One region of the Hymenobacter gelipurpurascens genome, then DNA from elsewhere that is predicted to be linked to it. Evidence: riboswitches for the same ligand, from Rfam matches in the RefSeq annotation. Region 1 holds a riboswitch; the other holds the start of a gene.
What was found. A riboswitch is a leader RNA that binds a small molecule or an ion and turns the genes downstream of it on or off. The one in region 1 is predicted to bind cobalamin.

Region 1 (15,719 bases):
GCCAAATCAGGCATCAAAAGAACGCTCAAACATCTTATCCGCTGCTTCTTATGCACCAGCTCCGTTTTTTGCTACTCAGTGGATTGGTGTTGGGCGGGCTCACGGGCTGCGAGAGTCCAAGTGCCACATTCGATGCTTTCCGCATTGCTCGTCCCCAGAACCTGGAGCGGCATTTAGGCTCCCGGCTTCAGTTGCTTTCTGCTACCGATACGCTGAATCTAAGCGTGCATTTTGACGCGGCTACTCAGCGCAATATCATCACCTATACTGCTACCGGCGACACGCTTCTAGAAGCTACCGCTCTGCGTTACCGTCGGCTCTACTATTTGGTGCAGGAGCAACCAAAGGCCGGCTGCTGGGTGCATGCCATCCGGATCCGCGGCAACGAGGTGCAAGGACTAGCTTCCGGTTGGGAACAGATGTCGGATTTATCGCAGGCCATTAAGCAAGGTAGATTTCCCGAGCTAGTGCGCTACCGAAACCTCATCAATGATTCCACTCGGGTACGGTTTGATGCCAGGCAGTTGCGGGAATTTTACGCGTCGGAAATCGACAGCTTTCCCGTGTATCGCACTACGCCTTCGCGGGTTACTGCTGTTTTGTGAAGCATGACCGGCTCTTGTTAGGCACGACCATAAATACCGATATGGAAGAATACAGGGGTCTATTACCTCTACAAGACTGAAGTGGCACTAACAGCAAAAAGCCCCGCCTGCAAACTGCAGGCGGGGCTTTTCTGTATGGGGTGGCCTAGAGGCCTAGTAACGGTACAGGTCCGACTTGAAAGGGCCTTCTACTGACACGTTGATATAATCTGCCTGCTTAGGCTTCAACTCGTCTAGCTCCACACCAATTTTGGCGAGGTGCAGGCGGGCTACCTTCTCATCGAGGTGCTTGGGCAGGGTGTACACTTTGTTCTCGTAATTGGCAGCGTTCTGCCACAGCTCCAGCTGCGCCAGCGTCTGGTTCGTAAACGAGTTCGACATTACGAACGAGGGGTGGCCCGTAGCGCAGCCCAGGTTTACGAGGCGGCCTTCGGCGAGGATGATGACCTCTTTACCGTCGATGTTGTAGATGTCAACCTGTGGCTTCACCGTGTCTTTGGTGTCGCCGTAGTTTTTGTTCAGCCAAGCCATGTCAATTTCATCATCGAAGTGACCGATGTTGCAGACAATGGCTTTGTCTTTCAGGGAGCGGAAGGCACTCTCCGTGATGATGTCGCAGTTGCCGGTAGCAGTTACTACGATATCAGCCTCCTTGATGGCGTTTTCCATCTTCTTCACCGCATAGCCGTCCATAGCGGCCTGCAGAGCGCAGATAGGGTCAATTTCCGTCACGATAACGCGGGCACCTGCACCACGCAGCGAAGCAGCAGTACCTTTTCCTACGTCGCCGTAGCCGGCTACTACCGCAATTTTGCCGGCCATCATTACGTCGGTAGCCCGACGGATAGCATCTACCGCCGACTCTTTGCAGCCGTACTTGTTATCGAACTTCGACTTGGTAACCGAGTCGTTTACGTTGAAGGCAGGCATGGGCAGCGTACCGTTCTTTACGCGGTCCAGCAGGCGCAACACACCCGTTGTAGTTTCCTCCGAGATGCCTTTGATTCCAGCGGCCAGCTCCGGGAACTGGTTCAGCACCATGTTGGTCAGGTCGCCACCGTCGTCGAGGATCATGTTCAGAGGCTCGCGCTTCTCGCCGAAGAACAGCGTCTGCTCAATGCACCAGTTGAATTCCTCTTCCGTCATCTCTTTCCAGGCGTAAACCGGAATGCCAGCCGCAGCAATGGCAGCGGCAGCGTGGTCTTGGGTAGAGAAGATGTTGCACGACGACCAGGTTACATCAGCACCCAGCGCAATCAGCGTCTCGATGAGCACAGCGGTCTGGATGGTCATATGCAGGCAGCCGGCAATCCGAGCGCCTTTGAGCGGCTTAGAAGCGCCAAACTCTTCGCGCAGTGCCATCAGGCCCGGCATTTCAGCCTCGGCCAAGCGGATTTCTTTACGGCCCCAGGCAGCGAGGCTCATGTCTTTTACTTTGTACGGAACGTATGCCGTGGTCTTCGTCTCAACCATAATAGAGGTAGCAAGTGCGTGTGGCGTTTCAACCACAAAGATAGTTGATTTGTTATCCTTCGCTATCAACGGTTGTAGCCCAACGCCTTAAACAAAGAACCCGTTCCGGCCGAAGCCGAAACGGGTTTTTCATGTTGCTGGGCTAGTTAGGCCTAATTATTCTCAATGAAATCGGCTTTCACCTGCAGATCCGTCGTCAAGCCTGTCGAGGAGCCTCGAACTACCAATGTGTAGATTTTGCCAGCAGCCAGCACTTTGCTACCAATGATAATAACCGGCACATTACTGGAATTCGACAAGTACAGATTTGCCGTGTTGGCGTCAATTTCCGTGAAGGCCGAAGCATTACCGAAAGAAATGTTCGGAATCAGTAGGGTAGCAGTACCAGTGGACTCAGTACGATATAGCGTAAGGGGCGAAGCGGCACCCTGGCCTACGTGCACCACCCGGATTTTAGCTTTTCCAGCAGCTGGAGCCGTCAGGTCATCCTCTACCCATAGAGGGGCAACTGAGTTAGCTTGGTTGGAAGGGCTGTAAGCAAACAGAGAGTAATTCTTGTCTTTGGCTACTGTTTGGGTTGCCGTAGCTACTGTGGTAGTGGTGCCAGCCACATTTACCTTAAACACTTTACTGCCGGCATTGAGTACCTGATAGCCGGAATTTTCGCCGTAGTTCAGATCCTTAATAGCTTGTTCGTCGGCAAGCACTGATACTTTCACATTAGCATTTGGAGCTGCATGCACGGCTAACACCCGCCCCTGATCAGGGATTGGGTCGGCTTTATCGTCGTTGGAGCAGGAGCTGAAAGCCAGGGCGGCCGGCAGAGCCGCGAATACCACGGAGCGGCGGAGCAGGGAGGTCAGGGTTTTCATAGTAGACAAGCGGGTTGAATGGAAAAAACTCGGGTAAGATGCCGACACAACGTAACCCCCGCGCTTTTTGTTGGACGACGAACTAAACTTTTCGTCGATGGATTGCACTTTTTTCTCGGTAAGAGGCTTAGGGTGCTGTAGCTTAGAATGGTAATTTTGTACCCATGCCCCTACTGATGAAGAGTGCTATTTTTGGTTCTGCACGCCGCTTTGCTTTTGTCTTACCGTTTGTGTTTGGCTCGTTGGCGGCCCACGCGCAGCAGGCACCTACTACTATCATTCGCCTCAGCCCTGAAGACAGGGAGCGGGGCCTGAACGGTGTGCAAAAGAATTTCTTTTTCACGACTGGCCTACAGGGAAAACCATCTGATTATCAGAGCGCTGGATTTTTTGGCCAGAAGCTACGCCCTTATCTGGCTGGCAACGAAGAAGCTCTTGACAATCTGAACCGGTATCGCCGGCAGAAGTGGCTGTTTCTCGCCGAGCGCCTCACGTTTGTGAGTGCTGTAGGCCTGTACAGCCAGCAGGTTCTTGCCAAAACGGAGTATCAGCAGTACCACAACAACACCCAGAAAGTGGCCGTTGGCGTGGCGGCAGCAAGCTTGCTCTCAAACATTTTCATTTCTCGCCATACCAACGAGCACATACAGCGGGCTATAGAAGCGCACAACGCTGGCCTGCCGGCTGCCCGTACGGGTATGTTGCAGCAGCTGCGCCCGAGCGCGCTAGGCCTATCGGCCAGCCAGACAGGGCAGCCGCTGCTGGCGTTACGCTGGAACCTACGCTAGGCCTGTTCGCGTTTCCTTTTTTCAGCCGACTTTTCAGAAGGAATCCGGCAGCTGGTGCCCCATGTTGGGGTCGGCTGCCGGATTCCTTCTTACGTTTGAGGATACTTTCTGCCGCAGTTGCTGACTGCGGCCATTGTTTTTTCGTAGGAACCCTACATGGAATACCCGCTGCCGGCAGCGGCCCGGCAATACGTAGCCGAGCATCTGCACGACGACCCCGCTCAACTGGCGCTGCAGGCCCGCCGTTATCCTGGCCTACCCGTTCCGGACCTCGTGCGTCAGATTCAGGCGCGCCAGAAAGCCCGCGCCAAACTGCCGGCCTGGGCCGAAAATCCGGACCTGATTTTCCCGCCTGCTCTCTCCGTGGAGCAGGCCTCTTCTGACCGTACGGCGGCTTACAAAGCCAGTTTGGTACGCGGGCAGCGTTTGGCTGACATTACAGGCGGCTTCGGAGTAGATGCGGCGCATTTTGCGGCCACTGTACCCGAGGTTCATTATGTGGAGCGCAACCTGGGCCTGGTAGAGGTAGTGCGCTACAACCTGCAGCAACTCGGTATCGAGAATGTGCAGTGTCACAACGACGATGCCGTGAACTTCCTGCGCAGCACGCCCGATACGTTCGACTGGATCTACCTCGACCCGGCCCGACGCGACACGGCTGCCCGCAAGATTTTCCGGCTGCAGGACTGTGAGCCCGATGTGCTGCGCATTATGCCGCTCCTGCTGCACAAAAGCCGCAGCGTACTACTCAAAACCTCGCCCATGCTCGATATCGAGCAGGCCTTGCAGGAGCTGCGCCACGTACGCCGCCTATGGGTGGTAGCCGTAGACAATGAGTGCAAAGAGGTGCTGTATGAACTGGGCCCCGAGCCGGCTGTAGACCCCGAGCGTTTCACGGTGAATTTGCTCCGCAACGGGCAGCAGCAGGAGTTTCGGCTGAACCGCGCCCGGGAAAGCCGGGCCATTGCGCGGTATGCCTTGCCGCAGGAGTACCTCTACGAGCCCAACGTGGCCGTGCTGAAAGCCGGCGGATTCCGCAGCATCGGTACTGCCTTCGAGATGCTGAAGCTCCACCAGCACAGCCACCTCTATACTTCTGACACACTGCACCCACAGTTCCCGGGCCGCATTTTCCGGATTCGGGGCACGGAGAAATACGATGGCCAAGCCCTGCGCACTTACTTAGGCCCCGAGGTGCGGGCCCACGTCACTACCCGCAACTTCCCCGATACTGTAGCGGAGTTCCGGCACCGTACCGGCATTCGGGAGGGCGGCGACCTGTACCTGTTTGCTACCACCAATCTGGAAGGCAAGCTAATGGTGCTGGTGTGTGAGAAGCTGTGAACTAATGAGTTGGTCGTTCTGACTGGCCTAGGCCTGCCTTGTCATTGCGAGGAGGCACGACGAAACAATCTTTGCTTTAACATTGCACGAAATACTGAATAACTGAAAGCCCTTACTTCCATGGGAGAAGTAAGGGCTTTTCATTTTCGACAGATGTACTGCCTACGCCAAGGAAGGATTGCTTCGTCGTGCCTCCTCGCAATGACAACCCTTCTAGGCCACTTGATCCAATAGTTCCTACCTCACTTCGCCGGGCTTACCCACTTGCTGTCTTTTAGGCGAAAGCGCCACGGTAAGGCAGCATCCTCGCCGGCGTAATCGATGCCGACTCTGGGAGAGGCTATTATGTCTTCGTAGGCCACTTTCTCTCCTTGGTCTTCCATCCAGATAAAATTGCCGGTGAGGTCTGTGCCGTAATGGGCGGTTGTGATGCCGAGGGCTTGCGTGAGCAGGCCGGGGCCGGAGGTGAGGTTACGCTGCACTGCCGTAATACCCCGGCGAAGCAGCATTTCCGGAATGCCTTCCAACGGCTCTAGCCCTCTGATCAGGACGGCATCGGCTTTGCCGGCTTCATTGGTGATAATATTAAACAAGGTGTAGCGGCCATAAATCAGATAGGTGTAGGCCACTCCGCCGGGCTCGTACATGATTTTCGTGCGGGCCGTGTAGCGACCCAAATGCGAATGGCAGGCTTGGTCGTTGAGGTGGGCGTAGGCCTCTGTTTCCACGATTCGGCCACCCGTGAGCACACCATCAATGCGCGTAAACAGGTGTTTCCCGATTAGCTCACGGGCAATTCCTACGGGGTCGGGGCGGCGGTAAAAGTCGAGGGGGAGTTTCATGCGGTTGTTGGGCAGGAGAAGAAATAGCGGCGCTAGGCCACTACTGACCTAGCCACTTGCGGCTCATCTTCCTCAGCGCATCGATAATTGCCTTATCTTTGCCTGCGTAAAGGTGGCCGGACTCCGATTGGGGGGCGAGGCTGAAAAGGGAATCCGGTTTAATTCCGGAGCTGTCCCCGCAACTGTACGCTTCTTTTTACCAGGCGGTCATTCCCCCTGCCACTGTTTTGATGTAGGCCACTTAGTAGCCGGCAAAGAAATGGGAAGGCGACCGACCCGAAGCAAGCCAGGAGACCTGCCTTTGCATTTCCTATGTTCAGCGCCTTCGGAGGAAGGGCGGAGAACGATTGCAGTAAGCGGCCCTCGGGCGGCTTGATTTCCTGTATTCGGACTCGGCTTCGGTAGGGCATTCCGGTTTCGGAAGGCAGTGCCAGAAGTTTTGAACTGACTTTTCCTATCCCGGAAATTTTGGTTCTCATCAGTACCCTTTTCGCCAAGCGGCCCTTTACCACCTCCCTGAGTACCCTCAGCCGGCTGGGGTCCATGGGTTTGCTCCTACTGCCTGCCGCCGTGCTAGGCCAGCAGGCCACTACGCACGCCACCGACTCGGTGCAGGCGCTGCCCGCGGTGCATATTCAGGTGGAGCGGCCCAACCGCTTTGCCACCGGCACCCGCATCATCACCCTGGATTCTGCAGCGCTGGCGCCTTACCGCACGGGTATGCTCTCGGAGGCCTTGGCGGCACGTACGCCGCTGTACCTGAAAAACTACGGCCCCGGTCAGCTCAGCACCATCACCATGCGCGGCACTTCGGCCCAGCATACAGCTGTGCTCTGGAATGGCTTTAATATTATGCTGCCTACGCTGGGGCAGAACGATTTTGCCTTGCTGCCCGTGAGCGGCGCCACGCAGATAGATATTCAGCCGGGCCCCACAAGTGGCCTGTACGGCTCGGGGGCGGTAGGCGGCTCTATTTTGCTGTCTTCGCCGGTACGCTGGGGAGCTGGTTTTACGGCTGCGGGCCAGGCAGATGCGGGCAGCTTTGGCCTACGGGCCGGCAACCTGGAAGGCGGCTTCAGCGACGAGCGGGTAGCCGTGCGCACCAGCGCCACCTACCGGCATGCCACCAACGATTTCCCGTTTGATTTGCCCGGCGGCGGGCGGCCGCGCCAAACCAACGCGGCTTTCTGGCAAGGCAGCCTGGCGCAGGACGTAACGTGGCGCCTAGGCCAGCAGGGCCAACTACAGGCCGCCGCCTGGCTCACCGACTCCGACCGCCAGATTCAGCCCGCCATCGGCACCCAAAACGACCATGCCCGCCAGCGTGACCAGAGCCGCCGGCTACTATTAGGTTATGAGCGCGTAACGAACCGTCATGAGTCGGCAGTGCGGGTGGCTTGGTTCGAAGACATCCTGAACTACAGCACCGACGCTTTCCGCAGCGACTCCCGCGTGCGCACCACCCAGGCCCAGGCCAGCCATACGCTTCGGTTCGGGCCCGTCACTAGCTTGCGGGTAGGAGCCGAAGCGCAGCATTTCGCGGTGCAGATGTCGGACTATGGCCGCGACCTGGCGGAGAACCGCTTTGCCGGCTATGCCCTCCTGCGCTACGACCCGTGGCCTACCCTGCATTTGTCGGGCACCTTGCGGCAGGCGCTGCTGCCGGGGCGGCGGCCACCGCTTACGCCGGTGCTGGGCGCGGAGTGGCAGTTCCGCGAATCGGCTACCAACAAGTGGCTGCTAAAGGCCAGCGCGGCGCGCGGCTACCGGGCTCCTACCCTCAATGAGCGCTACTACCAACCCGGCGGCGACCCAAACCTGCTGCCCGAAAGCAGCTTTGGCTACGAGGGTGGCCTACGCCACGAGTGGACTGGCCTAGAGCAACTCAGCCTCACGCTGCACAGCGAAGTAACCGGCTACCAGCAGCTAGTAGATAACTGGGTGATGTGGTGGCCGAAGCCGGGGCAAAACTTCGTGAGCCCGCGCAACCTGCGGCAGGTGCGCACCTATGGTCTGGAAGCAACCTCGGAGCTGAAATGGCGCACCACGGCCTATTCTGTGTCGGGCAGAGTGGCCTACGGCTATACCCGCGCCTACAAAACCCGCGACGAGCTGACGACAGCCACGCTTTCCGGCCGGCAGCTGGTGTACACACCCCAGCACACAGGCGCCGCCACGCTCGATGGCACCTGGAACAAGTGGCAGGCTGGCTCCTCTTTCACCCTGACAGGATTCCGCTACGTGGAAGATGAGGGCAACAACTTTCTGCCTTCCTACGGCTTGCTCGACGCCCGCCTGGGCTACACTTGGCGCATGCTCCGCAGCTCGCTGGCCCTCACGGTGCTGGCGCAGGGCCGCAACCTCACCAATCAATCTTACCAGAACTACCTCTACCGAGCTATGCCGCCGCGCTCGGCGCAGCTGAGCGTGCGTGTAGCCTGGCACTAACGTCTTTCTTTCTTTTCCTTCATTCCATTTTATGTATTCCAATCTGTTCTTATTGAAGCAGTGGCAACGGGCCGCACTCCTAACGACCGGCACTCTCGCCTTTCTGACTGCCTGCGACCCTGACAATCCGAATACGCCCACACCCGCCGCGCAAACCAACAGCGTGTTTGTGGTAAACGAAGGCAGCTACGGCACGCCCGATGGCACCGTGAGCTTGTTCGATGTGCCGAGCAAGAAAATTACAGCGCTCGATGTATTCCAGGCGGCCAACAGCCAACCTTTGCTGGCTGATGTGGCCCAGTCGATGACCGTTGTGGGCAACCGGGGCTACATTGTGGGCAACCAGAACAGCAAGCTGACCGTGGTATCGTTGCCCGATTTCAAGAAGGTAACGACCATCGAGAACGTGCTGGCCCAGCCACGCTATATCGTGGGCGCCAGCGCTGATAAGGCTTATATCAGCGAATGGGTGCAGCCGACGTACCCCACACCCGTAATTGGGCGGGTAGCCGTGCTGGATCTGAAGACGAATACCATCACCAAAACTATTCCGGTGGGCAAAGGCCCCGAGGAAATGCTGGTGGCCAATGGCAAGCTGTTCGTGGCAAACGCCGAGGAAAGCACCGTAACGGTTATCAACACCGCTACGGATGCGGTAGAAACGACGCTCACGGTAGGTGCTTCGCCCTCCAGCTTTGCGCTGGACCGCGACGGGCGCGTGTGGGTGCTGTGCGCCGGCAAAACCGACTACGTGGACGCCACAAAATCCATAAAAGGCAGCTTAGTTGATTTCCTGAACGTGGCGCCCTATACGGCCCGTAAGCGTGACCTGAGCTTCACGCCCGGCTTCGGCTCCCGCCTGCGCCGCAACGGCACCGGCGACCAGCTCTACATCAAAAGCGGCAGCGGCGTGTTCCGCATGGGCATTGCCGATGCGGCCGTGCCCACTACGCCTTTCATCCGGCGCGGCTTCTACGGTCTCGATATCGACCCCAACGACAACACTATTTATGGTGGCCTAGCCCTCTCCTACAACGGGCCCGGCCGCATGGTCCGCTACAATACCAGCGGGGTCGCGCTTGATTCCGCAGCGGTCGGTATCTCCCCGAATGGCTTCGTATTTTATTAATCAATAAAGTAATTTTTTGTGCGCAAAAAAGGCCGGCTCTTCTGGAGTCGGCCTTTTTGTTTTTAAGTGCCACGAGGTTGTGGCGGCGGAAATAGCGTTAATCGGCTAGGCCATCGCGGTTGCGGTCTTTGGCTTCGCTGGCGGCTTCGTACTGCTGGCGGCCTGTAGGGCGGCCGGTGGTGTCGCGGCGTAGGCCAGCGGTAGCCGAATCTGAGTTGGTAGTCTGGCCGGGGTCAGGGTCTTTGCGCTTGTTGTCGCCGCGCTCTACGTTGGTTTCGCCGGTGCCGGTGCCAGTATCGCAGGCCGTAGTGAAAAGGGCTGTGCTGAGCAGCAACGCAACGGCTGCTGAGCGGAGGGAGAGAAGGGTTTTCATGGAGAAGTGGTAGGAAGCAGGAAGACAGAAAACAATTCTGCTGTACGGCTGACCTCGTCCGTGGTTTTTGCGTACAATCAGTTCCTCGGTAAAACAGCCCGTCTTCCACCCGGTCGGCTGCCGGCTATACCTAGGTCTCCCGTTCTGATTTGTCTTATTTAACCCGTCACAGCCATGTCTATACTCTACGCTCACCGGCCACTCCGGCCCAACGCTCCACCCGACGTGTTCTGCAGAAAGTCGTGTAACTAATATATTTGCTGCCCCTCATTGGGCTGCTTATGAACCGTACCCCCACCTGGCCTGTTACGTACAAACCAATTCTCCGACAAACGGGAATTCTGGCCGCTGTGAGCCTGGGGCTTGCTCTGTTGCTGGTAGCATATTTGTTTGGCGTACAAGACCATTTCTTCGGTCGCCTGTTTGGCGCATTTTTCGTATTTTTCTGGCTGTTGGCTGTCACTTTCCTGGGCATTATGCCTTTTGTAAGTTGGGCAGCTACCAGTTGGTTTGGCAAGACATGGGCAGAGGAATCGACGGAACCTATCCGGCGGCCTAAGCCACGTGTTGCCGCTTCTCCTACTCGTAAACCCACGCGGACCGCTACGCGGTTGGACTCAACTAAAAACCGGTGAAAACGACGCTCCTCCACATCAAAAATATGGTTTGCCCACGCTGCATTGATGCCGTGCGCACCCTCCTAGAGCAAGCTGGCTACCATGCTACCGACGTGAAACTCGGCCAGGCCCAACTAGACCAGAGTACCCCCGTTGATCCGGCTTCTGTGGCCCCTATCCTGCGCGAAGCGGGCTTCGATGTACTTCTCGGCCGCGCCGACCAGCTCACGGAGCAAATCAAAGCCGCGCTAGTTGAATACTTGGAGCACCTCCGTACGGCTCGTATGCCCCTGACGACATCGGCGTTTCTGACGGAGCGGTTTGCGGCCACCTACTCGCACCTGAGCAAGGTATTTTCGCGCACGGCAAACCTCACCATCGAGAAGTACCTCATTCGCTTGAAAATTGAGCGCGTGAAAGAGATGCTGAGCTACAATGAAATGACGCTGAGTGAAATAGCTGAGCATATGCGCTACAGCAGCGGCCAGCACCTCAGCAACCAGTTCCGGCAAGTGACGGGCCGCTCCGTAAGCGAGTTCCGCCGCGACCTGATGCCGAAGCGCTTATCTCTGGATCAACTGGCCTAGGCCACTCCGTGAGGCACAACCTTGCACGCGCCCGGCGCAAATCGTGTAAAACTTTGCCGCCCAAGTCGGGGTACTATTGCAGAACACTTCTGCTGTAGTACCCCGACTTGTTTTTATATGCGTTCTGCCCGTTTACTCCTGCCCGCTTTACTGCTGCTATCTGCCACGGCCCAGGCCCAGCACGATATGCACAAAATGGCAACGCCCGCCGCTGATACGGCCCGCGCCAAAAAACCAGCTGACCATAGCCAACACGTAGGCCACTCTATGCCCGGCATGGCCGCGCCCGATACCACCCGCAAGACCCAGCCGATGCCGGGCTTGGACCACTCGGGCCACGATATGAGCAGCATGGCGGGCATGGACCACGGCGGTATGTACATGAGCCATGCCTATTCCCGCAATCTGCCCATGAGCCGCAACGGCTCCGGCACCGCCTGGAACCCCGACAATACGCCCATGTTCATGTGGATGCACCACAAAGGGCAGTGGATGATTATGAACCACGGCGCCCTGAACCTGCGCTACACCAACCAGAATATCGGGCGTAGCAGCGGGCAGCGCGGTGGCAGCACCTTTGATGCTCCGAACTGGTTTATGACTATGGCCCAACGCAACATTGGGCAGAAAGGCCTGCTGAACCTCACGGCCATGATTTCCCTGGACCCGCTCACGGAAGGCGGCAACGGCTACCCGCTGCTTTTCCAGAGTGGAGAGGCCTACAAGGGGCGCCCACTAGTAGACCGCCAGCACCCACACGACTTGTTCTCGGCTTTGAGCATCGGTTACACGCACGCTTTCACGGAAGATATCGACCTGACGGCCTACGTGGGCTACCCCGGCGAGCCAGCCATCGGGCCGGTGGCCTTCATGCACCGGATTTCGTCCATGCCCAACCCTGATGCCGCGCTAGGCCACCACTGGCAGGATGCCACGCACATTGCCTTCGGGGTAGCCACGATAGGCCTACGCTACAAACAGTTCAAGCTGGAAGGCTCCAACTTCACGGGCCGTGAGCCCGATGAGCACCGCTACGGCTTCGATAAGCCCCGCGCCGACTCGTGGGCGGGTCGCCTGAACTGGAACCCTACGCCGGCGCTGGCCCTGCAGGTAAGCCGCGCTTTCATCAAAAGCCCCGAAGAGCTGCACCTGGATGAAGACGTGAAGCGCACTACGGCTTCCATTATTCAGAGCAACCAGTGGGGTGATTACCGTTATATCACCTCGGCACTGGTGTGGGGTATGAACCAGCACCAGGAGGCCGACGGCCATCAGCACGGCAAAGCCTCGCACTCGGTACTGGCCGAAACCAACGTGCAGCTGGGCAAGCCCGCCGTGTATGGCCGCTACGAGTTCGTGCAGAAATCCAATGAGGAGCTGGGCATTCCACTCTTCGGGCCCGCTGATGAAGAAGTTACGGCCAACTATAACGTGCATGGCCTGACCGTCGGTGCCAACTACCGCGTGGCCCAAGTAGCCAACACCGATTTCACGCTGGGGGCCCAGGCCACCGTGTACCGCCCGGATTCTGATTTGCGCTATTTCTACGGCCGTACGCCCGTATCGGCGCAGGTGTACCTGCGGCTGAACCCTTCCCTGATGAAGCGGATGTAAGAGCAAAGGAACACACAGGCGTTAGCCTTCGTTGTCAGGCGCCGTATCTTTGTGGTTCGTTTCTGATTTCGTGTTGCTGTGTCTTCTGCCCTTCGCATTCTGCTCATTACTCCGCCGCTCACGCAGCTGAACACGCCCTACCCGGCCACAGCCTACCTAAAGGGCTTTTTGGGTGCGCGCGGCTACGCAGCCACGCAGGCTGACCTGGGCCTGGAGTTGGTCTTGAAGCTGTTCTCGCGGAGTGGCCTAGCGCGGGTTTTCGATGCTATTGAGACCGGCAACTTCCCCCTCAGCGACAATGCCAAACGCATGGTGCGCCTGCGCCGCAGCTACCTGAGCACCATAGGCCCGGTCATTCGGTTTCTGCAGAACAAGGACAACACGCTGGCCCCGCGCATTTGCCACAGCCGCTTCCTGCCCGAAGCCAGCCGGTTTGATAACGTGGCGGATCTGGAAAGTGCTTTCGGCACGATGGGCCTCACAGATCAGGCGCGCCACCTCGCCACGCTCTACCTCGAAGACCTCGGCGACCTGATCAAGGAAACCGTAGGCCCGCAGTTCGGCTTTTCGCGCTACGCGGAGAAGCTAGCTATGTCGGCTACCACGTTTGATGGCCTACAAGGTGCGCTGAATGCTGCCCCTAACCTACTGGATCAGATGCTGTTGGAGCTGCTGGATGAACTGGTGGCACGCACGGAACCCGATGTGGTGGGCTTCACGGTACCTTTCCCCGGCAACCTCTATGGCGCTCTGCGCCTGGCCGGGCGCGTGAAGGAGTTGCGCCCTTCCGCCAGAACGCTAATGGGCGGCGGCTACCCCAACACGGAACTGCGCCAAATCAAGGAGCCGCGCTTCTTCAACTACATTGATTTCCTGACGCTGGATGATGGCGAAGGCCCATGGCTGCGCCTGCTTGAGTACTTGAGCGAGGAAAAAGAACGGCAGTTTGCTCCAGTAGTAGAACGTCATGCTCTATCTGGCGTCCACTTTGTCGAAGCATCTCTACCGCTGGCTAACTCCAATTTGGCAGGCGAAGCGATAGAGATGCTTCGACAGGCTCAGCATGACGGTTATGCAGATAACGTCATAACTAAAGCTACTTCAGTCGACTCTACGCAGCCGATTTCGCTTTCTGAGCTACCCTTCCAGCGCACTTTCCTGCGCACCGAGGCCGGCGAAGTGGCCTACATCAATCAGCCCTACCCCGATGTTCCGCACCAGGAAGTAGGCACCCCCGACTATTCTGATCTGCCGCTGACGGAATATCTCTCCGTGATTGAAGTGCTGAACCCTATGCACCGCCTCTGGAGCGACGGGCGCTGGAATAAGCTCACGGTGGCGCACGGCTGCTACTGGAAACGCTGCTCCTTCTGCGATGTGACGCTGGACTATATCTCGCGCTACGAAACCGCCCCTAGCACTTTGCTAGTGGACCGCATCGATCAGATTGTGCAGCAAACCGGCCAGACCGGCTTCCACTTCGTGGATGAGGCCGCCCCGCCCCTGGCCCTGCGCGATTTGGCCATCGAGCTCCTGAAACGGCAGGTAAATATTACCTGGTGGGGCAACATCCGCTTTGAGAAAACCTTCTCGCCCGATCTGTGCCGCCTGCTGGCCGCTTCGGGCTGCATAGCAGTTTCGGGTGGCCTAGAGGTAGCTTCTGACCGGCTGCTGGCCCTGATGGAAAAGGGCGTGACCATTGCCCAGGTTGCGCGCGTGACGGATGGGTTCACGCAGGCGGGCATCATGGTGCATGCCTACCTGATGTATGGCTTCCCGACGGAAACCACCCAGGAAACGGTGGACTCGTTGGAAATCGTACGGCAGCTATTCGGGGCCGGTATTGTGCAGAGCGGCTATTGGCATCGGTTCTCCATGACAGCCCACTCGCCCGTCGGCAAAAACCCCGAGAAATATAAGGTGCTGCCCATCGGCCCCGAGCCCGGCCCCTTTGCCTGGAACGACCTCTGGCACGACGACCCCACCGGCACCGACCACGAGCTGTTCGGCCCCGGCTTGGCGAAGGCGCTCTACAATTATCTGCACGGCGTGGCGCTCAATGAGCCGCTCAGCTTCTGGTTCGATTTCCGGGTACCCAAGCCCACGGTACCGCGCCACCTGATTCAGCAGGCCCTGCAGGAGCCCGTTAAGCCCGATTTCGCGAAGCAGAATCAGCGTTTGTTCTGGCTGGGCAATGCGCCGGAACTGACTATTGAAGCCAATAAAAAAGGCTCACGCGCGGTCCTGACGTTTTATGAGCAGGCCGAGGACTTTGAAGTGAAAGTACCTGCCGCTCTTGGCCCGTGGCTCCAGGAGCTGCTGAGTAGCCTGACCCACGACTACGACACGAAAATTCTGTTGAAAGATGCGGCCCGGACGTTCCCGGTAGGCCAGTCGTTCGAGCAGTTTCTGCAGTCGCAGGCGTGGCAAACGTTGCGCGAGAAGGGCCTGCTGATTCTGTAGGCCACTTCCGGCGTCCTTACTTTGTTACCAGTCGCAGCCAGTCGGTGAGGCCGTCCCAATAGCCTGGGGCAGGCGTAGGCCACTGCCACTGGCCGTTGCTATCGGCGCGGCCGGGCACTGTAAAATCAGGGGTGGCTTTGGGGTAAGTACGCACCATGCCGCTGCGGCGGAAAGCCAGGGCAGTACGCAAGCGGCGGGAGCTTTCGCGCACGTTTACTGCTGTATCGAGGGCGGCATATAGGCCTAGCGTCGGGATGCGCTGCTGGCTGAGCGCCCGGTACACTTTTGCTTCGGCCATAGTATTCGCGGGAGCTCCTTCCAGCACTACAAACGCGGCTTGGGGCTGGGTTTGCGTAGCCGCTTCCACCACCCACGGTGCCACCCGCCCCCGGCTCCAGAGGCCTACGCGGCTGGAATCAACGGCGGGCTGTGCTCGAAGCGCTGTGAGAGCGGTACCTACCGTTTGCACCAAAGATGAATCGGGAGCGGCGGGCAGCGGCAGCAGAAGCGTGACGTAGCCCTGTTGCGTCAGGCGTGCCGCCTGACCAGCCGGAATATTGAGCA
Region 2 (15,719 bases), on a different contig from region 1:
TGCAAGGTGGTGCTTTCCGCGGGGTTGAGCTGCACGGTAATGGGCAGCAAATCAGCCGGAAGGTCTTCACCGGGCTTACCAAGGAGAGCGGCAACCAGTTCAGCCGCGGCCAGCGCTTCCTGCGCCGCATCGTTCCCGATAGTTTCAGCCGATGGAATGTCGGCCAGCGCCTCCGAAAGCAGGCCTAGGCTGTGCGTATCCCGGAACTTAGCCGCCAAATCTGCTGCCAAGTCATTATCGAAGTTGTAGTAGCCCCAGGTGCTCATGCAGTAGCGGTTAAGTGAGTGGAAATATTACTTAACAGACGAGAAACCCGCTGATTTGTTCGGCCTAGGCCAGTCGGAATGAAGGTTACTTCTCCTTGTCCAGCACATCTTCCTGAGAATTTATATGAGCCGAACCGTTAGAAGACTCTTGCTCGGGGCGCTCAGAAAACTCCTGCAGCATATGCATCTCCATAACGCGCTTCAATTTGATACTATACAATGTACCTCCTACAGAAACACTTACTGGCGCTAGTAGTAACAGGGAAAGCCAAAACCACCGACTGGGCCTTTTACTCCCTCTAGGCCACTGCTTCAGAGCCAGAAACCAAGTCACAAATAATATCAATCCGGCAATGGTAGCGCTGAGCAAAACGGCGTTGTACGTCTGAACGCCCGGTATAGCCTGCGGAAGCGCCATCAAAGGGGGATAGACAGTCCAGCCCTTACTGCCATCAAGTATGCCCAACCACTCCGGTTTTCCCAGCATCCAGTAGTCCACGACTAAGATCAGCACTGATACCCAGCCAGTTCCTAATGCAAAAAACCAGGCCAGGCGCCACCGCCCTTCGGTGGAGTCAGCAGGCATCACTTGAATTTCTCCTTTAGCAGTTCAATTTCTACAGCCGGCGAAATCTTCTCGTACAGAATGTGGTAAGCTGCCGACGTGATGGGCATTGACACTTGCAGCTTCTTGTTCAGCTCGTAAATGCTCTTCACGGCATAGTAGCCCTCGGCTACCATATTCATTTCCATCTGCGCGGATTTTACGCTATAGCCGCGGCCCACCATGTTGCCGAAGGTGCGGTTGCGGGAAAACTGCGAGTAGGCCGTCACCAGCAAGTCGCCGAGGTAGGCAGAGGCGGATAGGTCGCGGGGCTGCGGGTTGAGCGCGTGCACAAAGCGCCGCATTTCCTGCACCGCGTTTGCCACCATTACTGCCTGAAAGTTGTCGCCGTAGCCCAGGCCGTGCGCAATACCGCAGGTCAGGGCGATGATGTTCTTCATGACGGCGCAATACTCAATGCCGTCCAGATCCTGAGCCGGGTTGGCTTTCACGAAGCGGTTGCGCAGCAGGATGCTGAACTCCTCAGCCAGCTCCATATCGGGCGAGCCAATGGTCAGGTAGCTTTGCTTTTCCAGGGCCACTTCCTCGGCGTGGCACGGGCCGGCTACTACCCCAATGCGCGTGTGCGGCAGCCGGAAACGCTCGGCCACGTAATCCGTCACGAGCACGTTTTTGCCGGGTATCATACCTTTAATGGCCGAAATAACCCGCTTATGCTTGAGCGAGTCACGGTCCAGCTTATCTAGGGTGCTTTGCACGAAGGCGGCAGGCACGGCCAGCACCAGCCAGTCGGCGTCGCGCACGGCATCTTCCAAATCCGTGGTCGGGTGCACACGGTTCAGGTCCAGGGCAACGGAGGACAAGTAGCGCGGATTATGGCGCGTGCGCAACAGGTGCTGCACGTCGTCTTTACTGCGCATCCACCAGGCTACGCGGGCCCCGTTTTCTGATAGAATTTTGGTGAGAGCAGTGGCCCAGGAGCCACCGCCGAGCATGGCAATTTTTTCCAAGCTGGATGAGGATGAGGTGGTGAAATGGTGATTTAGTGAAGTGGTAATTTAGGGAGTTTAACATCCGACTGGCCTAGACTGCACCAGTAGCGCAATCCGCGCCTACCGCACGAAAAACTCCCTATTTCATCAGTTCACGAAATCACCGTCCGTCAATCTTAGCCAAAAAAAATGAGAGGCCGCCGTTGCCAAGTGCAACGGCGGCCTCCCTGAGTGGCCTAGGCCACAAGCGCTCAGGCAGATGTGCTAGGCCAGATGGCTATTCACTTTCTTTGTCGTCTTCTTTCAGCGCCGACTTATCCAGGGATTTAGGATCCTTGATGACGACCGTAGCGCCATCCTTCAGGGTTTTGGAAACTACCCGGTACGGACCGCTCACCAGTTCGTCGCCGGCCTGAATACCGCTCAGAATCTCCATGTTGTTTCGGTCGCTGATGCCGGTTTTCACGGGCGTCATTACGGCTTTGCCGTTTCTAATTAGGAATACCACCTGCTCTACTTCGGGCTTGCTGGTAGCCTTAGCCGTTTCTGGGGTTGCAGCAGCGCCACGGCTCACGCGCACCGCTGGCGTGCCTTTCTGATTGGCATCTTCCGTATTCGTGCTGTCGGCGCGCGTGGTTACGGCCATCAGCGGGACGCTCAGTACATTGGCTTTACGCTCCGTGATGATATCCACCGACGCCGTCATACCGGGACGGAACGGTACTACGGCGCGGCCTTTTTCCGTGCGCAGCAACTGCTGGTACGACTCGGGCAGCAGCCGGATGCGCACTTCAAATTCCGTCACGGCCTCGGCCGTAAGGGCGTCCTTGGCCGTGTTGGCGATGCTGGTTACAATGCCCCGGAACTTCTGGTTCTTGCTGGCATAGCTGTCCACTTCCACGTTGGCTGAGTCGCCGAGGGTCACGTTGATGATGTCGTTTTCATTTACGCTCACCCGCACCTCCATATTGTTGAGGTTGGCCACCCGCATAATCTCCGTACCGGCCATCTGCGAAGTACCCACTACCCGCTCGCCCTTTTTTACATTGAGCTTGCTCACGGTGCCATTTACTGGCGCGTAGATGGTCGTTTTGTCCAGGTTCTTGCGGGCTTCGTCCAGAGAGGCCTGGGCGCTGCGCACATTGCTTTGCGCACCCCGGATGCTTTGGCGGGCCGAGTTAATTTCTTCCTGCGACGCATCATAGGCCGCTTTGCTGGCTTCGTAATCCGACTGCGAAATCACCTTCTGTTTGAAGAGCGACGCATTGCGCCGGTACGTCAGCTCGGTTTGGCGGGCGCTGGCAATCAGCTGCTGCAGGCGCGCCTGGGTCTGGGCCACATTGGCGCGCTGCGTACCTACCGAAGCCGACTGCATGTTTACCATGGCCTGGTAGTTATCTGGCCGGATGCGCAACAGGAGCTGGCCTTTCTTCACGGAGTCGCCTTCTTCCACGTACAGCTCAATGATTTCGCCGGATACGTCGGGCGAAATTTTCACTTCCGTTTCCGGCTGCACCTTACCCGAGGCACTCACCGTTTCCACAATCGTGTTCATGCCGGCTTTCACGGCCAGCACCTCGGTGCCAGCGGGTTTGCCGACCCAACCCTTCTTCTTCGCCACCCAGAAGCCACCTAGTAGCAGCACTACTACAGCCAGCAGAATATACAGTACGCGGTTGTTTTTCATCTTAGCAACTTAGGGTCTTGGTATTTGGGGTCTTGGGAAGCAGATACAGAATAGTCCTCAGGCACAGTACAAACCGTGTGGAGGCAGGCAGCCGCTGCACTGGCCTACAGCGCAATGGGGCGGCCCTGGTAGAAGTCGAGGACTTTGCGGCGGAAGATAAACTCGTACTTGGCCTGAATCATGGTGGACTCTGCCGCCGTGAGGTTGTTTTTGGCAATGTTGAACTCAGTGCCGTTGAGCAGCCCGTTGTTGAAGCGAATTTCGGCGTTGCGGTAAGCCGTAGTCAGGGCTTCTACCTGGCGGCGCGCCGATAGGTAGCGGCGCTGGGCCGCAATGGCGTCGGCGTAGGCCTGCTGGATGTTCTGGCGAACCGTGAGGCGAGCCTGCTCGGCGCGCAATTCCTGCTGCTGGATATTGATCTGGGCCCGCTGCACGCTGGTGCGGGTTTGCAGACCATTCAGAATCGGGATTTGCAGCGAGAATTGCAGGTTTTTACCCAAGTTATCTTTGATCTGGCTGGAGAAGCCGGAAGGCAGGAATTCGGCCACAGCCTGCTTGGGCTGCAACAGAAAATACTGCGACGGAATGGGCTGCCCACCCAAGCCGGGCTGAAACACCGGCAGCTGCACTGCATCGGTCGAGTCGCCATTGAACACCCGAGCCAACCGCGACGAGGAGAAACCCGTGAACACACCGGCGCCAAACGCCAACCTCGGATAATATCCACCGCGGGCAATATCGAGGCTGCGCTGGGCGGAGCGCACGCGCAAATCGGCCGCTTTTATTTCGGGTAGCAGGCTTTGCGCCGTCTGGAACGTCCCATCGGGGTCGGCTTCCAGCAGTGGCTGGTCGTCGGGGTCAGCCAGGGCCGGAACTTCAATCTGTAGGCCTGTCGGCGTAGGCAAGTTCAGCAGCTGGGCAAGCGTGAGGCGAGCCAGGTCGCGCTGGTTCTGGGCCGTGATGACGTTCAGCTCATCGGAAGCCTGCTGGGCCTGAATATCGAGCAGGTTGCTTTCCGGAATGGCGCCGGCCTTCAGGAGCTTTTGCGTACGCTCTACCTGCTGCCGGGTGCTGTTCACGCGTACCTCGTTGGTGCGCACCAGCTCTTCGGCCAGCACCAGCTGGAGGAAGGCGGAGGCCACGTTCAAAGACAAATCGTTGCGGGACTTTTCAATATCCAGGTTGCTAGCCTCCGTGTCGAGGGCATTACGCTTCACTGTGTTGCGCAGCTGAAAACCTGCGAACAGCGTAACCTGGGTATTAGCCGAGAAGTTGTTTGAGCGGATGGTCTGGCTTACGAAGTCGTTGGTCAGTGGGTCGAGGCTGGTACCGTAGTTCCAGGCCTGCGTACCCGAAAGGTTGGCCGTGGGCAGCAGGGCGGCCCGGCTTTGGCGCAGCGTAGCGTTCTGAAGCTCCGAAGTTAGCTGCTGCTGACGTACCCCCAGGTTATTTTTCAGGGCGTAATCAATGGCCTGCTGCAGAGAGAAAGGTCCGCTGGGTGTAGTGCCCGCCAACGACCCGGCCGGCGGCTGAGTGGGCTGCGTGGTCTGGGCCACAGCCGGGGCCGCCAGCAGCCCGGCCGACATACTCAACAACCAGTAAAAACGCTTCATAAGAGGATACTTACTTGCCTGAAAGAAAAGAAGAAGTTAGCCGGGAGCGAAAGCCAAGTGGCCTAGGCCACTAAAGGTATCGGAACGGTAGGCCACTCCCCTGTCAAAATCAACCAATCGGGGAAAATCAGCCGTGAAAAAGCCGTTTTACACCGTTAGTCTAGTAATTTACTCGATAGTAGGAATGTAGGTAACGCGGTGAACCCAGCGCAATTGGCGCAGATATTCCAGCGTGATTTCACGAAGCCCCGAGTCTATTTCGATGAACTGCCGGGCCGCATCGTTCTTGCCCTTGCGCGACACGAACATGGTAGCAATGTTGCAATCGTCGTGGGCTATAACGGAGGCGATGAAGGCAATGGAGCCGGGCACGTCGTCGGCATCAATGATGAGCGTGTGCAGCGAGGCGGAGAAGTCCGAGGGAAACCCATCCACCTCCACAATGCGAATGACGCCGCCGCCCCGGCTCTGCCCGATCACTTCCACTGAGTTGCCGGTGCGCTCATCGCGCAGCTGCAGCTTAATGGTATTGGGATGCATGGTCGAGGCATTGCCCACGCTCTGGAACGTGTACTGCAGCCCGGCATGCTTAGCGTGGTCGAAGGCTTCGCGGATACGCACGTCGTCGGTGGCCATGCCCAGCAGACCGGCCACAATAGCTCGGTCGGAGCCGTGGCCCTCGTAGGTGCGGGCGAAAGAGTTGTAGAACGTGATAGTCGCGTGGGTCGGAATCGAGCCCAAAATGCGGATAGCGGCCCCGGCAATGCGGACTACGCCCGCTGTGTGCGAGGAACTCGGCCCAATCATCACGGGTCCGATCATATCGAAAATACTGCTTTTCTCGGCCATAAACAGGGTAAAGGTATCGGATTCATTGGGGAAAGCAACAGGCCTAGGCCACTCCCGCAATCCATGTCCCGACATATTCAGCCAGTAAGATGTCTGGGGCAGCCTGGCCGTTGCCTGCGTGGTGGTTTCGAGGGCTTTTTCGTTCTTTGTAGGCCACCCACTCCTTTCTTTTCCTTTCTCCCGCCGTTTACCTCCACCCTACGCATGAGCTCTCCCGAGGAAGAATTCTCGCCGGCCGTCTGGCAACAGCTGCGCCTACTCCAAACCAAATACGCTGCCGATGGCCAGGATCTGGCCGGCTACCTGGAAGGCCTGTACTACGCCGACTACGTCAATTACTGGGACTACATCAAGCTAGACACGCTTCTCTCCCTGCAGCAGCCGCTCACGAAGATTCCCGATGAGCGCATTTTCATCATGTACCACCAGATTACGGAGCTGTACTTCAAGCTCTGCCTCTGCGAGTACGAGCAGCTCGGCGACTTGCAGACGCCCACGCTCCAGGAAGTGGTGCTGCGCGTAGGCCGCGTAAACCGCTACTTCGAGAACCTGATCGACTCGTTTGATGTGATGGTGGACGGTATGGATAAGCAGCAGTTTCTGCAGTTCCGCATGAGCCTGATGCCCGCCTCGGGGTTCCAGAGCGTGCAGTACCGCATGATTGAGTTGGCCAGCACCAGCCTCACCAACCTCGTGCCTGAAGAGCAGCGCCGCCTACTCGGCGAAGCCGCCGCCCACGACGAGCTGCTGGGCTGCATCTATTGGAAAGCCGGCGCCACCGTGGAAGACACCGGCGCCAAGGCCCTCACGCTTGTGCAGTTTGAGGAAAAATATACGGCTCAGCTCATCGAGCACGCCCGCCATTTCCAGGAGCGCAACCTGTGGGCCGTGGTGCAGCGCCTGCCCGAAGAGGACCGCCAGCACCCGCGCCTGCTCCGCCAGCTGCGCCAGCTGGACGTGAACGTGAATGTGAACTGGCCCCTGATGCACTACAAATCGGCGGTGCGCTACCTGGAGCGCCACCCCGACGCCATTGCCGCTACCGGCGGCACTAACTGGCGCAAGTACCTGCCTCCCAAGTTCCAGCGCCGTATTTTCTATCCGCAAATCTGGAGCCCCCAGGAGCTGGAAGACTGGGGCAAAGCCTGGGTAGAAAGCGTTCTGGGCGAGGAAATGGCCAAGCAAGGGTAGAGTTCCGAATCCGCTTTCTACCTGGCCTAGTGCTGCCAGAAATCAGATCGGCCACCGCTCCTACTCATCTGAGTAAGAACGGTGGCCGATCTGATAAAAAAAGGCTTCTAGGCCAATTACTTGCTTACCGTGAAGCTGGCTTGCGTATTTTCCCAGGCCATTTTTACTACACCAGCGTTATCAGAGGTGATGGTGAACTGCTCTACCAGAGCAGGCAGTTTGGTGGGCTTCACCTTCACGCGGAGAGCATCCTGGTCGGCTTTATACTCGTAGGCGCCCCACTGATCAGCGGTCTTGTTGAAGATGATGGTCCATTCCTGCTCGCCGGGAATGGTAAACAGCCCGTACTTACCGGCGGGCAAGGCCTGGCCGTTGATTTTCACGGGCTGCTTCACCTCGAAGGTGGTAGCCTCATTGGCGCCGGTGCGCCATACTTTACCGTACTGCTCTAGTCCGCCGAATATTTTGCGGCCTTTGACGGAGGGCCGGCTGTAGTCGATGGTGTAGGCCACTCCGCCGGGCGCGGTGCCCATTACGGTAGCGGGCGGGCTGGGCCGCTTCGATTTGTCTTCGGGCGCTTTGGTTGTAGTGGTCTTGGTGGTAGTTGTAGTGGTGCCCTGGGCGAAGGCCGCACCGGTTAGCAGGGAGGCCCCAATGAATAGGGTCAGGAATTTGAAAGTGCGCATGGCGTTGATGGGGTTAAGGAGAGTGAGATAGAACAGTAAGCACAACGTACGAACTTTGTTTTCGGGGCAAAAGCACGTCCTCAAAAAAAGCTCTTCCAGTTTCTCATGGACATATCTAGAAGTCAACTAGTTGCTTCTGTTTCCTGCTGAGCTACGCTAGGCCACTTGCCGGTTACTGGTCATCGCGCATGCGGGAGGTGTCGCGGGTGTCGCCCATGCGCAGGTACACCAGCAGGGAGATGGCGGCGCAGGCCGTTACGTACCAGTAAAACCAGGTTTCCACGCCGTTGTCTTTGGCCAGCAAGGCCACGTATTCGGCGGTTCCTCCGAAGATGGCCACCGTGAGAGCATACGGCAGGCCTACGCCCAGCGCCCTGATTTCCGTCGGGAACAGCTCGGCCTTCACCACGGCATTAATGGAGGTGTAGCCACTCACGATACACAAGGCCAGCACCAGCAGCCAGAAGGCCGCGCCAGGCCCGCTGGAGTGGCCTAGCGCCGTGAGCAGCGGGTAGGTGCCCAGCGTAGAGCCCACCCCAAAAAAAAGCAGCACCGGCCGCCGGCCCACCCGGTCGGAAATGGCGCCCAGCACGGGCTGAAGCAGCATGGCCACGCCCAGCGCCCCAAAGGAAACCAACGTGGCATCGGCCTTGCTGAAACCGGCTGTGTTCACCAGAAACTTCTGCACATAGGTAGTAAACGTGTAGAATACCACCGTACCGCCCAGCGTAAGGCCCACCACCGTCAAGACCTCGCGCGGGTAGCGCAGCAGCACCTTCAGCTTACTGGGTTGCGCGGCGGCTTCCGGGTCAGTGGCCGTGGTGGTCTGGTGGGTGAAAGCGTCGGTTTCTTCCATGGTGCGGCGCAGGTACAGCGCCACCAGCGCCGCCACGGCCCCGAGGGCAAACGGTACGCGCCAGCCCCAGGCATACAGCTCTCCCGGGCTAAGCACTTTCTGGAGACCAAGCTGCACCAGCAGCGCCAGCAGCTGCCCGGCAATAAGCGTGACGTACTGAAAACTGGAGAAGAAGCCGCGGTTGCGCTGGTCGGCCATTTCGCTCAGGTACGTGGCCGAGGTGCCGTACTCGCCGCCTACGCTCAGGCCCTGCAGCAGCCGCGCCAGCACCAGCAGTATGGGGGCCGCCACCCCAATCTGGCTATAACCGGGCGTAAGGGCGATGAGCAGAGAGCCACCGCACATCAGCAGCACCGAGAGCAGCAGCGCGGCTTTGCGGCCGTGGCGGTCGGCGTAAATACCCATCAGCCAGCCGCCCAGAGGCCGCATCAGAAAGCCCACCGCAAAGATGGCGGCCGAGTTGAGCAGCTGAGCCGTCAGGTCGCCTTTGGGGAAGAACGCTGGCGCGAAATACAGCGCAAATGCCGAGTACACGTACCAATCGTACCACTCTACCAGGTTGCCCACCGAGCCGCTGAAGATGGAGCGGATGCGGGAGGCCATTGTTCGCGGCGCAAGAGAAGCAGCAGGAAGAGCCATAGGCCAGTAGCGGAAGAAAAAGGAACGGCCGCAAAATAGCGGAAGCCATCGGAAACTTGCCCTAGGTCATCCGGCCCGCGTCCAATTGGCGGGTTCTGCTACCTTTGGGCCAGTTCTTTGTCTGTTTTTCCAGTCAGACGAGCGGCAGGTTTATGGCTTCGGCCGGAATGAAAAGGGAACCGGGTGCAACTCCCGGACAGACGCGCTACTGTAAGTAACCAATCGTCAGTGCTTTCCAGCCACAGCCCATTGCCTGCCAACGCGGGTGAGAAGGGCGGAAAGCATGTTACAAGTCAGGAGACCTGCCCGCCGCTCTTTATGATGAGGCTCCTGCGCGAATCGGGTCCTTGTTGGGTGCTGCTGCGGGCTTCTGCCCTCCTCCACTGTTCTGGCCTACGGGCAAGCGCGGGCAGGTGAGCGCGTACGGCTGCGGGCATTCCGGCAATGATTAGGAGGCGTTGGGAGCCGCGGAAACCGCCGGCAAAGGGTATTCCCCCTATATATTTCCCAACTTCATGTCAGCTCTCGACGAAAAAATCAGCCGCGCGGAAACCCGCATTTTCAAAGCCGTTTTCCCAAATACCACCAACCACTACGATACGCTGTTTGGCGGCACCACGCTCCATATGATGGATGAGGTAGCCTTTATTACGGCTACCCGGTTCAGCCGCCTCAAAATGGTGACGGTATCCTCCGATAAAGTCGATTTTACGCATCCCATTCCGGGCGGCACTCTGGTGGAACTGATTGGGCGTGTGGCCCGCGTAGGTAACACCAGCCTGCAAGTCCGCGTAGAGCTATTTGTGGAGCAGATGTACTCTGAAGAGCGAATCAAGGCCGTTTCGGGCCTGTTCACCTTCGTGGCCATTGATGATCAGAAACGTCCGGTTTCCATCCTGGGCCAGAGTTGATGCTTCATTTTTGGGAAGATGGTATCTTCTGAGTAGTCAGGAGCTTATGGCGCGGCGCCAGCTTTCTTATCCAAAACTATATTGGAATCTTAAGATAAACTGAACCTTTCTGGACTACAGACGGGTTAGAGCCACTATTAATCACCTGATTTCTCCTCTCAGTTGAAAATGGAGCAGCCCATTGCTAATCAGAAAGCCCGTTTGGAACAATCCTTTCAAGAGGCCGACAAAGCTCGTGAAGAGCTTACCGACTCCATATCCAACTCTGTCGCCGCCAACTGCGACCTGCTACATCACGGATTGGTCAGCGCCAAGGGCCTGGAAGTCACCACCGAAATGTACCGTCACTTGCTAGGACGGCTGCTGCGCAACCCTTCCGGCGAAGTACGCAGCCAAGTGTTGGAGCATTTCAATCAGTCGATGGAGAAGTTCTGGCCCCGGAAAACCACTACCAGTCAAGACTGAATCGGCCGCTAGGCCAGTTTGGTTAGGCTCCTGCCCTGCCGCCCGCCCCCTGTGTTGCCTATCTGGCAATGCTTCTGGCGAGTGGCAGGGCAGTTTGCTGATTATGAACAAAGTGGTCTGGCACCACTACCATCAGCGCGTCCTGCGAAGCTTGCCGAAGCATCTGGCGTGCTAATGTTGTAGCGCTTATCGATGATTCGAGCGTGATGCCCCGACCAACTCAGCAGGACGACGCCCCGGAGCATTCTAATTACTGGCCTTGTTTCCGGCATAAACCCCGGCCGATCACACACTCTAGGCCACCTTTTTCGTATTTTTGCAGCTGCTTTTTTCCTTTGGTTCAAAGGCTAACTCCCTTTCACCTTTCTTATGCCTACTCCTCAAGAAATCGAGGTCCTGCTTCCGCCGGAAGTGGCCTACGATGAAATGGCGCGCTACCGCGCCCTACTCGACGCCGCTGGGTTGGTGCCCGGCCAGGCCGATTTTGTGCACCTGCGCAAGCGTTCCATTGATGCGCGCGGCCGGCAGCCCCTGGTTCGCCTGCGCGCCGATATTTATGAAACGGCGCCGCCAACTGACCTGTTTGGGCCGTGGTTCAAGTACCCCGGCGTAGGCCAGTCGAAGCGCTCCGTCATCATTGTAGGAGCCGGTTCGGCGGGCCTGTTTGCAGCTCTGCGTGCCATTGAGCTGGGCATAAAACCCATTGTGCTGGAGCGCGGCAAAGATGTGCGCACCCGCCGCCGCGACCTGGCCGCGCTCAACAAGGACCACGTAGTGGATTCTGACTCGAATTACTGCTTTGGCGAAGGCGGCGCCGGCACCTACTCCGACGGCAAGCTCTACACCCGCGCCACCAAGCGCGGCGACGTGGGCCGCATTCTGCGGATTCTGGTGCAGCACGGCGCTACCCCAGATATTCTCGTCGATGCCCACCCCCACATCGGCACCAACAAGTTGCCCTCCGTGGTGCAGGCCCTGCGCGAAACCATCCGGGAGGCGGGCGGCGAAGTGCGGTTTGAAACCCGCGTCACGGACCTCATTCTGGAGCAAAACCACCTGCGTGGCGTAGTTACGGCCAGCGGTGAAGCCCTAGAGGCCGATGCCGTGATTCTGGCCACTGGCCACTCCGCCCGCGATATATATGAGCTGCTGCACCGCCGCGGCGTACTGATTGAGGCCAAACCCTTTGCCTTGGGTGTGCGCGTTGAGCATCAGCAGCAGCTTATTGACCAAGCCCAGTACCGCCGCCAGGAACGCGGGGCGCTGCCCGCGGCGTCGTATGCGCTGGTGCACCAAACCCAGTGGCAGAACAAGCAGCGGGGCGTGTTTTCGTTCTGCATGTGCCCCGGTGGCTTCATTGTGCCCTCGGCCACGGCGCCCGGCGAAGTAGTAGTGAACGGCATGAGCCCCAGCCGCCGCGACTCCCGTTTCGCCAACTCCGGTATCGTGACGGCCATTGAGCTGGAGGACATGGACGTGCGCCAGCACGGCGCCCTGGCGGGCCTGCGGCTGCAGCAGGAAATTGAGCAGCGCGCCTGCCAGCTGGCCGGCAATACCCAGCTTGCGCCCGCCCAGCGCCTCGGCGACTTCCTGAAAGGCAAAGTCTCCTCGGAGCTGCTGGAAACCAGCTATCAGCCGGGCCTGGTATCGGTGCAGATGGAAGACGTGCTTGGCAGTGGCCTAGCGGAGCGGCTGCGACAAGGATTCAAGAATTTCGGGCAGAAGATTCCGGGCTACGCCACCAATGCCGCCCAGATTGTGGGCGTGGAAAGCCGCACCTCCTCTCCCGTCCGTATTCCGCGCGACCGGGATACGCTGCAGCACCCCGAGGTGCGTGGGCTGTTTCCCTGCGGTGAAGGGGCGGGCTATGCCGGCGGCATTGTTTCGGCGGCCATGGATGGGGAACGGTGCGCTGAGGCAGTATTGGCAGCCATCAGCTCGAAATAATCGTTAAAGGAGTACACCACCCGTTGTCTGAACATTGACGACAGATGACGGCTACTTTCCTTAGTTATGAAAAAGACTCTCGTTCTCGGCGCCAGCGACAATCCTAACCGGTACGCCTACCGCGCTGTCCATCAGCTTAAAAGAAACGGCCACGAAGTAGTGCCCGTGGGCATCAGGAAGGGCCAAGTGGCCGGCCTGGATATCCATACCGACCGCCCGCAATCAGAGGGCGTGGATACCGTGACGCTGTACGTAGGCCCGCAAAACCAACCGGGCTGGTACGACTACATTCTAGACTTAAACCCCAAGCGCATCATCTTCAACCCCGGCACCGAAAACCCGGAACTGGAGGAATTGGCCCAGCAACGCGGCATTCAAACGGAAGAAGCCTGCACCCTGGTGATGCTGAGCGTAGGCCAGTACTAAGAACGGCCGCCAATTACAGCCGCCAGAGGTTAGAAACGCACCACTGTTTCTAGTCTTTGGCGGCTTTTTTATGCATATCCTTTTCGCTATAATTACAGCTCTATCAAGGCATACTCGCGGGCGCTCAGCCCACCACTCAGCCTCCTATTAATCTACAACTACTCCGTGTACTCATGAAAAATCTTCTACTGCTATTGGTGGGGTTATTAGCGCTGGCCGGCTGCGAAAAGAAAACCGGAGAGGTAGTGCCCAAGCATAAAGTATCTGTCTCGATTCAGACTAAAAATGCTTCTAGCGACTACGAAGCCCATATGCTGGTGCAAAAGCAAACCAACCAGAGTCTCACCACCGTCTATTCAAAGAGTATCCGGACGGGTTCCGATTCCTTTGTCCATGATGAAAGGCCAGTACCCGCCGGCACCACCTTTACGGCTCAGGTACAGTTCTATCCGGTAGTTGCCCGGCCCGGCACTACCCTATCTGGCTCTATCGAGGCCACTATTAAGGTAGACGGCGTGGTGAAAAACAACGTGGTCATTTCCGGCATCACGGCTCCCAACAGCGCCGGTTTGCGCACGGCTACCATCTCTACCACACTGTAGCCCGCCGCGCTTCCGCTTTTCAGGATGGTTACAACCTACTGGTCAGCCATCAGTCCAACTATGTTGAGCTGGTGGCTGACCATTTTTTATTGATTGATTCAGAAAGCTATCTGTTAGATTTTCAGCTACTTTCTTTCATTGCACCAGGAAATGTTTGAATAGCGAATACTTTTTTCCTGGACCGAGGCAACCACACCCCAACAGGTTGCATCTAGCCCACCAAACGACTTGCTCCTGACGCGAACTTTACTCCTGCTTCCGTGACTGATGCTGACCTCATAGCCGCCTGCCGTCAAGGCAGCAGCCGCGCCCAGAAGCTGCTCTATGAGCGGTTCGCGGGCCTGATGCTGTCGGTGTGCATGCGCTACCTGCGGCGCCGAGAAGACGCTGAGGAAGCCCTGATTGTGGGCTTCACCAAAGTATTCCGGGCCCTGGACCAGTACCGCCACGAAGGCTCGTTTGAAGGCTGGATCCGGCGGATTATGGTGAACGAGGCGCTAGGCCTGTTGCGCCGCAAAGAGCCGCTGCACATGGCCATCGACGATTTGACCTACGATGTGCCGGCTACCGCCGCCACCGCCGAAAGCCAGCTCAACGCCGATGACATGCTGGCCGTATTGGCCGAATTGCCCGCCGGTTACCGCACGGTTTTCAACCTGTACGCGCTGGAAGGCTTTACCCACCCCGAAATCGGCGAACTGCTCGGTATTTCGGAAGGCACCAGCAAGTCGCAGCTTAGTAAGGCCCGGGCCATGCTCCAACGCCGCCTCTTGGTGGCCGCCGCCGAAGCCCGCCCTTCCTCCACCTCCTCAACGAAAGAAGTATATGCAACCGGAAGATATTGATAAGCTGTTTCGGGACCGGTTGGAGGGCCACGCGCCCACACCGCCCGCTTACCTCTGGAACCAGCTAGAGGCCGAGATTCAGCCCAAGCGCAAGCGCCCCGTCATGTGGCTGGCCGCCGCAGCCGTGGCCCTGCTCACGCTGCTTGGTGGCGCCTGGATGCTGCTGGTGCAGCAAGGCCCTACCAGTGGCCTAGGAGCCGGTGCGGTAGCTTCGGTAACGAAGAAAAGCCCCGCAAAAAAATCTGCTGCAACCCAGGCAACCCCCGCTTCACCTTCTCCATCTACCACCTCAGAAGCCCAGAATGAAGCGGCGCCCACTGAGGTGGCCATCTCAGAAGCTTCTGCCGCCCGGCCCGAGGGTGTACAACCGGCCCCCGCTGCAGAAACCCGCCGCACTGGCCTAGGCCACTCCCAGGCCCCTCGCTCTACGCCTGCTCAACCTCAAAAAGCTATGCTGGCCGCCGCCCCTTCTCGCCAGGCTGTAGCGCCTGCCACGCCCGCCCCAACTGCTCCGGAGCAGCGTGCGGTGGCAGTAGCTCTGCCCGCAGAAGTGGATCCCGCCACCAACACCTTAGCCCTGGCAACTGCGGCTAAGTCAGTACCCATGGGCCCGATTGAAGTAGAAGTACGCCCCTCCACGGTTGCTACCGCGTTGGCTACTTCTGATGCTTCAGACTATGGCCGCCGCCCACGACTGGGAGCCTTGCTGCAGCAGGCCCGCAACGCGGTGCGCGGCGACAAAGTGAGCCTGACGGATGCCGGCCTGCCGGAAGTGGTAACGGTGGAGGCCCGCCTAGGCAACCGCACGCTTACCAAAGTTATCCAACTCTAACGCTGCCTTTTTTCTCCCTTACGTCATGAAACGTATATCCTCTCTCCTCGCTCTGCTGGCCCTGGTACTTCTCTTGCCCGGCCGCCTGCAGGCCTCCGCTAGGCCTGCCACTCACCTCGACGACACCATCATCGTGAAACTGCCCAACCAGTCCACCATGACGCTGTTCGTGAAAAACAAAGCCCAGCTGCGCGAGATGCGCAACTACAAGCTCGACTCGCTGATCCTGCTGCTCGATGGCTACATCACGCAGGCCGAAGCCGCCGGCAAAACCTCCAAGTCCGATCAGGTGACGATGGAGTTCTACCCCGCCAAAGACCAGCCTGGCAAGAACGTGCCCGAGCAAA

Region 2: another riboswitch for cobalamin. It lies ahead of CFT68_RS03715 (acyl-CoA thioesterase); the one in region 1 lies ahead of CFT68_RS14780 (TonB-dependent receptor).

What each region holds. Positions count from the first base shown of each region.
Region 1 covers NZ_FYEW01000002.1:679,697-695,415, forward strand. The annotation lists gene CFT68_RS14750 (hypothetical protein) at 51-605, shown strand; gene ahcY (adenosylhomocysteinase) at 759-2,078, opposite strand; gene CFT68_RS14760 (DUF4397 domain-containing protein) at 2,231-2,950, opposite strand; gene CFT68_RS14765 (hypothetical protein) at 3,127-3,738, shown strand; gene CFT68_RS14770 (class I SAM-dependent methyltransferase) at 3,895-5,082, shown strand; gene CFT68_RS14775 (DNA-3-methyladenine glycosylase) at 5,325-5,924, opposite strand; cobalamin riboswitch at 6,018-6,241, shown strand; gene CFT68_RS14780 (TonB-dependent receptor) at 6,468-8,372, shown strand; gene CFT68_RS14785 (YncE family protein) at 8,404-9,501, shown strand; gene CFT68_RS14790 (hypothetical protein) at 9,599-9,874, opposite strand; gene CFT68_RS14800 (AraC family transcriptional regulator) at 10,506-11,078, shown strand; gene CFT68_RS14805 (hypothetical protein) at 11,196-12,692, shown strand; gene CFT68_RS22160 (B12-binding domain-containing radical SAM protein) at 12,771-15,155, shown strand; gene CFT68_RS14820 (dienelactone hydrolase family protein) at 15,172-15,719, opposite strand, start outside.
Region 2 covers NZ_FYEW01000001.1:885,345-901,063, reverse strand. The annotation lists gene CFT68_RS03760 (DUF4259 domain-containing protein) at 1-266, opposite strand, end outside; gene CFT68_RS03755 (hypothetical protein) at 352-852, opposite strand; gene CFT68_RS03750 (NAD(P)H-dependent glycerol-3-phosphate dehydrogenase) at 852-1,841, opposite strand; gene CFT68_RS03745 (efflux RND transporter periplasmic adaptor subunit) at 2,101-3,510, opposite strand; gene CFT68_RS03740 (TolC family protein) at 3,615-5,123, opposite strand; gene sdaAB (L-serine ammonia-lyase, iron-sulfur-dependent subunit beta) at 5,292-5,972, opposite strand; gene CFT68_RS03730 (tryptophan 2,3-dioxygenase family protein) at 6,177-7,163, shown strand; gene CFT68_RS03725 (DUF2911 domain-containing protein) at 7,280-7,849, opposite strand; gene CFT68_RS03720 (MFS transporter) at 8,022-9,344, opposite strand; cobalamin riboswitch at 9,474-9,668, shown strand; gene CFT68_RS03715 (acyl-CoA thioesterase) at 9,860-10,255, shown strand; gene CFT68_RS03710 (hypothetical protein) at 10,424-10,720, shown strand; gene CFT68_RS03705 (NAD(P)/FAD-dependent oxidoreductase) at 11,090-12,667, shown strand; gene CFT68_RS03700 (CoA-binding protein) at 12,734-13,093, shown strand; gene CFT68_RS03695 (hypothetical protein) at 13,267-13,695, shown strand; gene CFT68_RS03690 (RNA polymerase sigma factor) at 13,956-14,540, shown strand; gene CFT68_RS03685 (hypothetical protein) at 14,521-15,372, shown strand; gene CFT68_RS03680 (porin family protein) at 15,398-15,719, shown strand, end outside.